One region of the Clostridium sp. CM038 genome, then DNA from elsewhere that is predicted to be linked to it. Evidence: riboswitches for the same ligand, from Rfam matches in the RefSeq annotation. Region 1 holds a riboswitch; each other region holds the start of a gene.
What was found. A riboswitch is a leader RNA that binds a small molecule or an ion and turns the genes downstream of it on or off. The one in region 1 is predicted to bind cobalamin.
Positions count from the first base shown of each region.

Region 2: another riboswitch for cobalamin. It lies ahead of ACWJKS_RS03645 (sirohydrochlorin cobaltochelatase); the one in region 1 lies ahead of ACWJKS_RS02310 (helix-turn-helix domain-containing protein).
Region 3: another riboswitch for cobalamin. It lies ahead of ACWJKS_RS14680 (cobyric acid synthase); the one in region 1 lies ahead of ACWJKS_RS02310 (helix-turn-helix domain-containing protein).

Region 1 covers NZ_CM143651.1:506,532-509,709, reverse strand. Annotated here, with positions in the region: cobalamin riboswitch at 117-304, opposite strand; gene ACWJKS_RS02320 (hypothetical protein) at 295-459, opposite strand; gene ACWJKS_RS02315 (cob(I)yrinic acid a,c-diamide adenosyltransferase) at 523-1,062, opposite strand; gene ACWJKS_RS02310 (helix-turn-helix domain-containing protein) at 1,108-1,290, opposite strand; cobalamin riboswitch at 1,325-1,513, opposite strand; gene ACWJKS_RS02305 (energy-coupling factor ABC transporter substrate-binding protein) at 1,554-1,877, opposite strand; gene ACWJKS_RS02300 (energy-coupling factor ABC transporter permease) at 1,877-2,629, opposite strand; gene ACWJKS_RS02295 (energy-coupling factor ABC transporter ATP-binding protein) at 2,693-3,178, opposite strand, start outside.
Region 2 covers NZ_CM143651.1:805,869-809,046, forward strand. Annotated here, with positions in the region: gene cobS (adenosylcobinamide-GDP ribazoletransferase) at 1-77, shown strand, start outside; gene ACWJKS_RS03640 (transposase) at 477-1,310, opposite strand; cobalamin riboswitch at 1,524-1,708, shown strand; gene ACWJKS_RS03645 (sirohydrochlorin cobaltochelatase) at 1,854-2,687, shown strand; gene ACWJKS_RS03650 (pyridoxal phosphate-dependent aminotransferase) at 2,757-3,178, shown strand, end outside.
Region 3 covers NZ_CM143651.1:3,199,104-3,202,281, forward strand. Annotated here, with positions in the region: gene cbiB (adenosylcobinamide-phosphate synthase CbiB) at 1-378, opposite strand, end outside; gene ACWJKS_RS14680 (cobyric acid synthase) at 459-1,952, opposite strand; cobalamin riboswitch at 2,088-2,302, opposite strand; gene trmB (tRNA (guanosine(46)-N7)-methyltransferase TrmB) at 2,493-3,146, opposite strand.

The DNA of each region.
Region 1 (3,178 bases):
CTTTAGCATTTATGCTAAGGGCTTGATAATAATACCAACCATATTTGTAAAAAATGCAAAATTTAAAATGCATTTTCATACAAATATGCGTCACACCCCCTATCACTCGTAGCGTTCTTGGTGTATTAATGAAGGCAGGTCTTCTGACTTTGGATCATAGTCGCTTTAATCCTTCCCAACAAAATTGTCAGTGGTATAATTTAAAGCTTCTCACCATTACAGCGGCGGGACCGTTCAGGCTTTTCACCTGGTTCCCTTTTAAATGAAATGCAAAACATCTCATACCTTTATATGCTATATTAAATTACTTTCTTTTAATCTCTTCCATAAAACCTTTTTTAATTGAGCTTTATTTATAACAGAGTTTTTATTAAATTCTTCCACAATAACCATATCGGCTTCTCTATTTCCTGTTATATTGACAATAAATTCTTTGCCTAAGTTTTTGTACATATTCATAATAATTCCCCCTTCAAACTCTAAATATTATTAACTTAATTTTAGAATTTGAGGTGTTTATAATCAAAACTCTATACCCTCTCTAGATGGTATTCCTTCGTTAAAATAATGTTTAATATCCTTCATCTCAGTTACAAGGTTTGCTTTATCTATTATAGCTTTAGGTACGTCTCTCCCTGTTAAAATCAATTCTATATTACCAGGTTTATTCTCCATTAATTCTAGTAGTTGTTCTTCACTTATTAGTTGATTGTTCAACGCTCCCATTACCTCATCCATGATAAGTATGTCGCATTTTTCTTCTTTTAATGCTTCCCTGCAAAATTCATACCCCTTTTGTACTTCTTCTTTTAATTCATTTTTTTCCTCTGCATTTAACGTCCAAAAAAAACCTCTTTTTTTCTCAAACCTAAATATATTAAAAAAGGGAGCCAATTTTTTTGCACTTTCAATTTCACCAGTTTTACTTCCCTTCAAAAACTGTACCATAAATACAGTATATCCATTTCCTGCTGCACGTACAGCTAGTCCTACAGCTGCAGTCGTTTTCCCCTTGCCATTCCCCGTATAAATTTGAACATATCCGTTTTTTAATTTCCCCATTATATTCATTTCTCCTTTTATTAGCATATGCATACATATGCTTTATTATCTCAGGGTTATCTTATATTTTTTTATTTTATATTGCAAATCTTGTCTTGAAATACTTAATTCTCTTGATGTTTTGCTAACATTGTTTTCGTTTTTATTCAGTGTTTTTTCAATAATTCCCTTTTCAATATCAGCCATATAGCTAACCAACTCGAACCTCTTTTCTACATTTACCACCATATTTTGAAAACACCTCCCTATCTCTCGTAGAGTTAACTGTGTATAATTATAGAAAGGTATTCTGGCTTAAGTCTCATTGCCCTTAAAACCTTCCCAGTTTCCCAGTGGTATTTTTTATAAGGACTCCTCTTTTACAGCGGCGGGACCGCGCAGGATTTCCACCTGTCTTCCCTTTTAAACTAAAGCAATTAATACTTTAATTACCCATAATTATAATATTAAATCAATAAATGATACTTTCATCCCAATTATATGAAAAAGCATTATTCAGTTTTATTCCCCTGATTTTCTTTTTTAGTTCTCTCTACGAATCTTCCCAGGAAAAAGAATAGAACACCAACTCCTATACCTGTCTGTAGACAAAAGAGTAAACTCTCAATTTCCCCTGGTAATTCTCCACCAACCCAAGTTTCCATAACCGGTTCAAACCAAGGCTTATACTCAGTACCTGTAATCTCGGAAACTACTTTACTTCCTGCATCATCTGAGCCACCAAATTCAGCACCCTTTAATGCGAATAATGGTATAATGGCAATTAGTGCAGCAATAATTAATAAAATGAAAACCTTTTTTTTCGTCTTTACCATTAATTTTCGCCTCCCTTTAGGAATCCAAGTTCTGTTAATTCGGATTTTGCATATGTTTCAAGACCCATAATGATGACAACGGTCAGAATACCCTCGATAATTGCCAGTGGAAGCTGTGTCGGTGCAAATACTGCAAGGAACTTGACTACAGATGCTGCGATACCGCCGTTCGCAGACGGATATGCAAGTGCAAGTTCAAAACTTGTTACACAATAGGTTAATAAGTCACCGATTGATGCTGCCAGAAAAATACCTACATATTTATTGACTTTGAGCTTCTGGCATAATTTGTAGATTACATAAGTAACAAGCGGTCCTGCAATAGCCATAGAAAACGTATTAGCACCAAGAGTGGTCAGTCCGCCATGAGCAAGCAAAATTGACTGAAAAAGTAGTACAATAATCCCCAGGATGCTGACTGCCATTGGTCCGAATAGGATTGCACCAAGTCCGGTACCAGTCATATGTGAGCAACTTCCTGTTACTGACGGAATCTTTAAAGATGAAAGCACAAAAATGAATGCACCTGACATAGCAAGAATAGTGATGGATTTACGGTTCTTAGCCAATGTTTTCTTAATTGATAAGTAACCTGCTACTAAGAATGGAACGCATATAACACCCCATATAATACAGAATTTTGGTGGAAGGTATCCTTCCATGATGTGCATTGCATTTGCTACCGGGGCTACCCCGAAAATTAATGCGAAAGCAATCGCAATAAAGATAATTTTCTTTTCTTTCTGATTCATTTTTTTCCTCCTCTATTGTTTTTAATTTATATTAATCTAAGCTGAAACGCCTAGAAAACCCAACTATCTTTCAAGCATTTCCTTGAATTCTTGCGTACTTTTCGGATAGGCACTAGTATCTTCCAGCAGATGTTTTTCTACAAGCAATTCATATATCTCAAGCACTGTTGGCTGTTTTAAATTTGCCTGTTTTAAAATTTCTGTGTTTTGGAAAATTTCTAAAGGTGTTCCATCTGCGATAATTTTCCCTTCACAGAATACAAGGACTCGCTCCGCCCATCGATATGCGAAATCTACATCATGGGTGGAAATGAGCATTGTCTTGCCCTCCGAACCAAGCTTGGCCAAAACTTCTTCTAGTATCAGTGCATTTAAAGGATCCAATGATGCAGTCGGTTCATCAAAGATAATGATTTCTGATTTCATAGCAATGATGCCCGCAATGGTGACGCGCTTCTTTTCACCGCCACTCAAATAGTGTGGCGGACGATCCTTGAAATCTGATATGTTCATGTATGCCAGTGCTTCCTCAACTCGCTTTAGTACTTC
Region 2 (3,178 bases), 300 kb from region 1:
TTACGGGAGATAGCTTAGGAGCTAATAATGAATTAGTTGAAATTCTAACTATGATCTTATTTATAGCAATAAGTTAAGATAAGATAATGGGGACGGTTAACAATTATTTATATTATAATTGGGTGCAAGTTGTTTATGGAAACTTGTACCTTTTTATCGTTGAATTAATTTATTGAACACTAATTTTAATTATTTTTATATTATACATAAGTAAAATGTATATTTTTGATACTTGTCCATAATTAAATGCATATATCCATCTGTTATTCTAATTTTTTTTATTTAATATAACAGATTTAATAAATAGGTAGGTTAAAGTAAATAATTAGAATGAATTTTAATGATTGTCATTAAGTTATTAATCATAATATTGAAGATTATATTAATAAATTATTACTAAGCATAACGTTTAATAAAATCCATGATAATATTCTCATATTTATCTTCTGTTCCAATTAATTCGATGCCAATAGTGCTTAATTTTGATACTCTAGCCTGTGTAATGTTTCCAAGAGTGCTGGATATATATAGCTAGATTTAAAATTACAGAGGTTCCTCATTAGAACAACGGTTAAGGCTTTTGCCCGTACAAGCTTTCTGCTGTACTTCATATAAAGATGAGTCTTTGATACATTCATCTTTGACGCTATATATTCTATTATATCTTCTGGCTTAAAGTTCCTTACAAGTATTTTTCGTTCACATTTATACTCTGATTTTTCATCTTTAAATTCTATTTCTTGTTTTAATTTTTCTCCATTACAGCGAAAGACAAGATTATAGTAATTCTTTCTTGCATTTTTTAGGTTATTACCAAAAGAGCTCATAATAAATCCATAATCAACTAATTTAAAAGAATCATGTCTTTTTCCTAAAAATATGGCTAGACTAGAAAAAGCATATTTTTCAGGACAATTTTTATATTCATCTATATCCGTAGGATTATTGTGTATATATAGAGATAAAGTCTTCAAATATCGTTCATTATTAACTATTTTACTCTTAAATCTATCTTTAAAAAGATGTCCTTCCCTTTTATATTTTTTATTAAAGTACATTGCATAAGAAAAATTTATTCCATGCATTGCCTTTGATATATCAGTACCATTAGCATCAATCATTAAATGAGAATGGTTATCCATAAGACAGTAACCGTAGATTTTAAAATTATAGAGATATTTATACTTTTTTACAAGTGATAAATACTTGTTCTTATCCTCATCATCCTTGAATAAATTTATTTCGCTGATACTTTTGCACATAATATGAAATATCGAGTCATCTGTTTTTTCTCTTGCCTTTCTTGGCATTAAAATCACCCTTCCTCATAGATTTTTATTTGAATTATTGCCTATGAATCGGGATGATATTCATAATCTTAAGCTAATATATATATATAAATAATTTAAATAGTTGTTAACCGTCCCTAACTATTTTTGTGAATCATTTTTTTGCCTATTAAACTAAGGAGACACTCTAAATATTGACAGTACGGCTTAAATATAATAAACTAGAATTAATAGAGAATTGAATATGATTTTAGGTGCCTTGAAATAGGTGAAAAGGGAATGCGGTTTAAATCCGCAGCAGCCCCCGCTACTGTAATTGATGAAAAACTTTTAAATGCTACTTCGTAAATTAAAAATGAGGAAGGATAATTAAAGGAAGAATCAAAAGCCAGGAGACCTGCCTAAATGATGTTAACAAGCTTTCGGAGGGAAAGAACTATTTAATTATGGATTAATTAAAAAGTAGTCGCTATCGTATGCGTACTATTTTTTTTGTTTTAAAAAGCATTATATGTAAATGTTATGATAGATTTCGGAAAATATTTAGCAAGGTGGATGATCGAAATGAAGAAGGCAATTTTAATTGTAAGTTTTGGAACAACACATGAAGATGCAAGAAAAGTAACTATCGATGCAATAGAAGATAAAATAAGACATACTTTTGAAGAGTATGATATAAGAAGAGCATTTACTTCACATATTATTCTTAGAGTACTTAAGCATAGGGATAATATTCATGTAGATACTCCAGAAGAAGCTTTGGAAAAGTTAAAAAGCGAAGGATATAATGAGGTAATTGTTCAGCCTTTGCATGTTATTCCTGGAGTAGAATTTGATTATATAAATAATGTAGTTAATAGATACAAAGAATGTAAAGCATTTAAAAATATCTTAATAGGAAGACCTCTTTTATGTTTTAAGGGAGAAGAAGCAGGCGTGCCAGATGATTACTCAATAATGGTGGATGCTCTATCAAAGCAATTGCAACCAATGGATACAGTAATTTTGATGGGGCATGGTACAAACCATATTGCAAATGCAGTATATTGCTGTTTTGAAAGCGTTTTAAGGGATAGAGGTTTTAACAATGTCCATGTAGCAACCGTGGAAGGGTATCCAACTTTGGAAAGAGTAATACCTAATGTTACGACTCAGAGTATTAGCGAAGTCACTTTAATGCCACTACTGCTCGTAGCAGGAGACCATGCCAAGAATGACATGGCGGGAGATGCAGAGGACTCCTGGAAGAGTATTTTAGAGGCAAAAGGGTTTAAAGTTAAAATATATCTGCATGGGTTAGGGGAAAATAGTGACGTTCAAGACATTTATATACAGCACATTAATGATGTAATTAATGAAAAGTTTAAGAATGTAGGGAAAACACATAAGGGAAATTAAAATTCTGCGTAAGTTATAAGTAACTAAAGTACGGTAGATGAGAGTTACAAGTAGAAAGGAAGGTATTCAATGATACATGGTGGAGATGTTTATACTAATGGATTACTTGAGGGGCGAGAATTAATAGATTACAGTTCTAATATTAATCCATTAGGGGTTCCTAAAAGTTTCACTGATAACATTAGTGAAGCCGTAGATGCTTTAACAAGATATCCAGATATTCAATATAGGGAGGTATTGAAAGAATTAAAAGAATACATTGATTGCCCAAAAGAATATTTTGTTTTAGGAAATGGGGCTGCAGAAATAATTGACTTAGTTATAGCTTGTCATAAAAATCTACTAATTGTGGTGCCATCTTTTGTAGAGTACGAAATTGATGCTAAAAAGTGGAATTGTAGTATAGAGTATTCTTATTTAAAAGAGAAGATTAATGAGAATACCTTATTAAAGCATGAATATGCTGAGCTTTCCTATGATTATGAGGATAT
Region 3 (3,178 bases), 1.4 Mb from region 1:
CCCTACAAGGTACGATAATTTAACTCTTGCGTCATAAATATCATTATTAACTAAAGAATCATAAACCTTCTTACCTTCTTTATGAAGGCATCTAGCAGCTATTGTCGTCCAAAGCAATATTATATTGAGAATATGGTACAACCAAAAAAACTTATTAGAAATTCTCAAAATTATAAAAGGCACTAAAAAACTAGAAAGTGCTACTATAACTACAATAATTCCGCCAAAAACTTTAATTTGACCATTAGTTTTACATATCGTTCTGCCTAACTTATCTAATTTAGAAATAAGCTTTCCTATATAAATCACCGGATGTTTAAACCAATATGGATCTCCAATTAATAAGTCTAACATTACCGCTAAAATTAAATCTATTATGTTCGTCTGAAATAGTATTGCCATTTTAATTCCTCACTATCTTATACTGTTATAATTTTTTAAATAGTTGTTAACTGTCCCTAACTTTTTCTTTTTATTCCTATGATTTTATAGATTGAATCCATATCTACATTATCTCTAACTATATCTGCTAGCTTGTCTAATTCTTTTTCTCTTAGATTTTCATAAACCTTAGATTTTTTAGGTTCCATAGCTTTTTTTACCCTTAAAGTATTAATCATATGTTCTCTAAACTCTACTCCATCAAAAACTCCATGAATATATGTACCCATAACATTTCCACCTGCATTTATTGCTCCATCGAAGGATGACGTATCAGAACCATTCTTATCATAGATTTCAAAAAGTGGTTTTGCATTATGACCATATTTACAAATTCCCATATGTATTTCGTAACCATAAGTTTCTATACTAGTATCCCTAATGTTAATGCTACGAGCCTTTACTCTTGTAGTTATTTTCTCATCTTCAAATATTGTGTCTACGTCTAAAAGCTTCATACCCTCTGTTTCTTTTGAATTTCCCTCTAAGCCATTAGGGTCACTTAAGCTATTTCCTAACATTTGATAGCCTCCACAAATGCCTAATACGTTACCTTGTACACTATATTGCTGAACCGCTTCTGCAAGTCCCGAATTTCTTAAAGAAATTAAATCATCAATAGTATTTTTTGTTCCCGGTATGATAAGGAGGTCTGGTGTGCCCAATTCTCCTTTAGTTGTAACAAATCTAACTGATACATCTTCTTCAGCCTTTAATGCGTCTAAATCCGTAAAATTCGATATATGTGGAAGCTTTATTACAGCAATATCAATAGGTGCAGTAATTTTTTTGTTAAATTCTACTGCACCATCTTCATCTTCGAGTTCCAATCTAAAATAAGGAACTACTCCTGCACATGGAATATGTATAATATCCTCAAGCATTGTAAGTCCTGGCTTTAAGATTTCTAAATCTCCTCTAAACTTATTAATAATAGTGGCTTTAACTCTTTTTTTCTCGGCCTCATTAAGCAAAAGCAAAGTCCCTGCTAGTGACGCAAATACTCCACCCTTATCTATATCTCCTGCGAGTATCACAGGTGCATCTATAAGTTCCGCCATTCCCATATTCACTATATCTCTATCTCTTAAATTAATTTCTGCTGGGCTACCTGCTCCTTCCATTACTATAATATCAAACTTCTTCTCTAATTCTTCAAACTGCTTTTTTAACATGTCTTTGAATTCCAATTTCATATTATGATATTCCATAGCTGTACTATTCCCAAAAACCTTTCCATTAACGATAATTTGGCACTTTTTATCCGAGGTAGGTTTTAATAAAATCGGATTCATATATACCTCTGGCTCCAATCCTGCGGCATAGGCTTGAAGCACCTGCGCACGTCCCATTTCTTTTCCATCCAATGTAATATAAGAATTCAATGACATATTCTGTGACTTAAAAGGACATACTGAAAACCCATCTTGCACAAAAATTCTGCAAAGTGCTGTTACTAATATGCTTTTTCCTACTGATGAAGCGGTTCCTTGAACCATTACTTTAGCCATTACTATTTCTCCTTTCTTCCTGCTTGTATTCTTATTTGGCACACAACAAAAAAACAGCAAGCTTGCGCACCTGCTGTTATGTACAAATTTTTCATTGCACTAACTTGAATTCTACAGTTCTTTCCCGCCGAAAGCTTAATATTACTAATTTAGGCAGGTCTCCTGGCTCTTGATACACTTTCTCTTATCACTTTCCCTTTCAGGTAGTTATATAAGATTTTCTCTCAATTACAGTAGCGGGGGCTGCTGTGGAATTACACCACATTCCCTTTTCACCTTACTAATCATATACTAAAGTAGCTGCATCCACTTTAGTGGCTGATTAATAAAAGGCACCTAAACAAATCTATTCATTTTTAACTAATATAATTCATAATTTTCATTTTTAAAATTTTCAATTTAATACATTTCTATGTAATTAAGTTTATAGCATTATGTTAATCCTGTCAATAAATAAGAATCTAAAATGCTTAAGCCTCATATGGTTATAAGTTATCTCCTGCGAAGCTGCAACAGTTCCACAGGAGATGCATTAATTCGCTAAATTAATTTTGCCTGTAGAAACATAGCTTGTTTGCCTATTTCTGTGAATTTAGCTTCATATTCTGTAACTACGTTATCTTTAAAATCACTCTTATGCAAATCATAGGCTGAAAATAATATTTCAAACCCACACTCTTTGAAATAATCTACTGATTCTTCGAATAACTCTGTATCATCTGTTTTGAACCAAACTTCAGATTCCGGTTTTAAGAATTTCTTATAGCTCGTCAAGAACTTAGTATGAGTTAATCTTCTTTTATTATGTCTGTCTTTTGGCCAAGGATTACAAAAATTTATATAAATTCTGCTTATCTCATCTTTTGCAAACACATCATCAATAAGCATAATGTTCATTGGCATAAGACGTACATTTATGTCTTGTTCCCCTTCAACTTCTCTTACTTCTATAACTTTTCTAAGGGCAAATACCAGAACCTCATCTTTTAAATCAATGCCTACAAAATTGATATCGAGATCTCTCCTGGACTTTTCTGATATAAATCTACCTTTACCGCAACCTAGTTCTAGATGAATTGCATTGTTATTTTTAAACTCTTCATTCCATTTTCCTTTGTGATCATATTGGTGAGTTATTACAATATGACTAGTTTCCAGCTCTGGCCTAGCCCAATATTTTTTTCTTAAGCGCATATATTTTTCTCCTTACATTCTAAATAATAAAA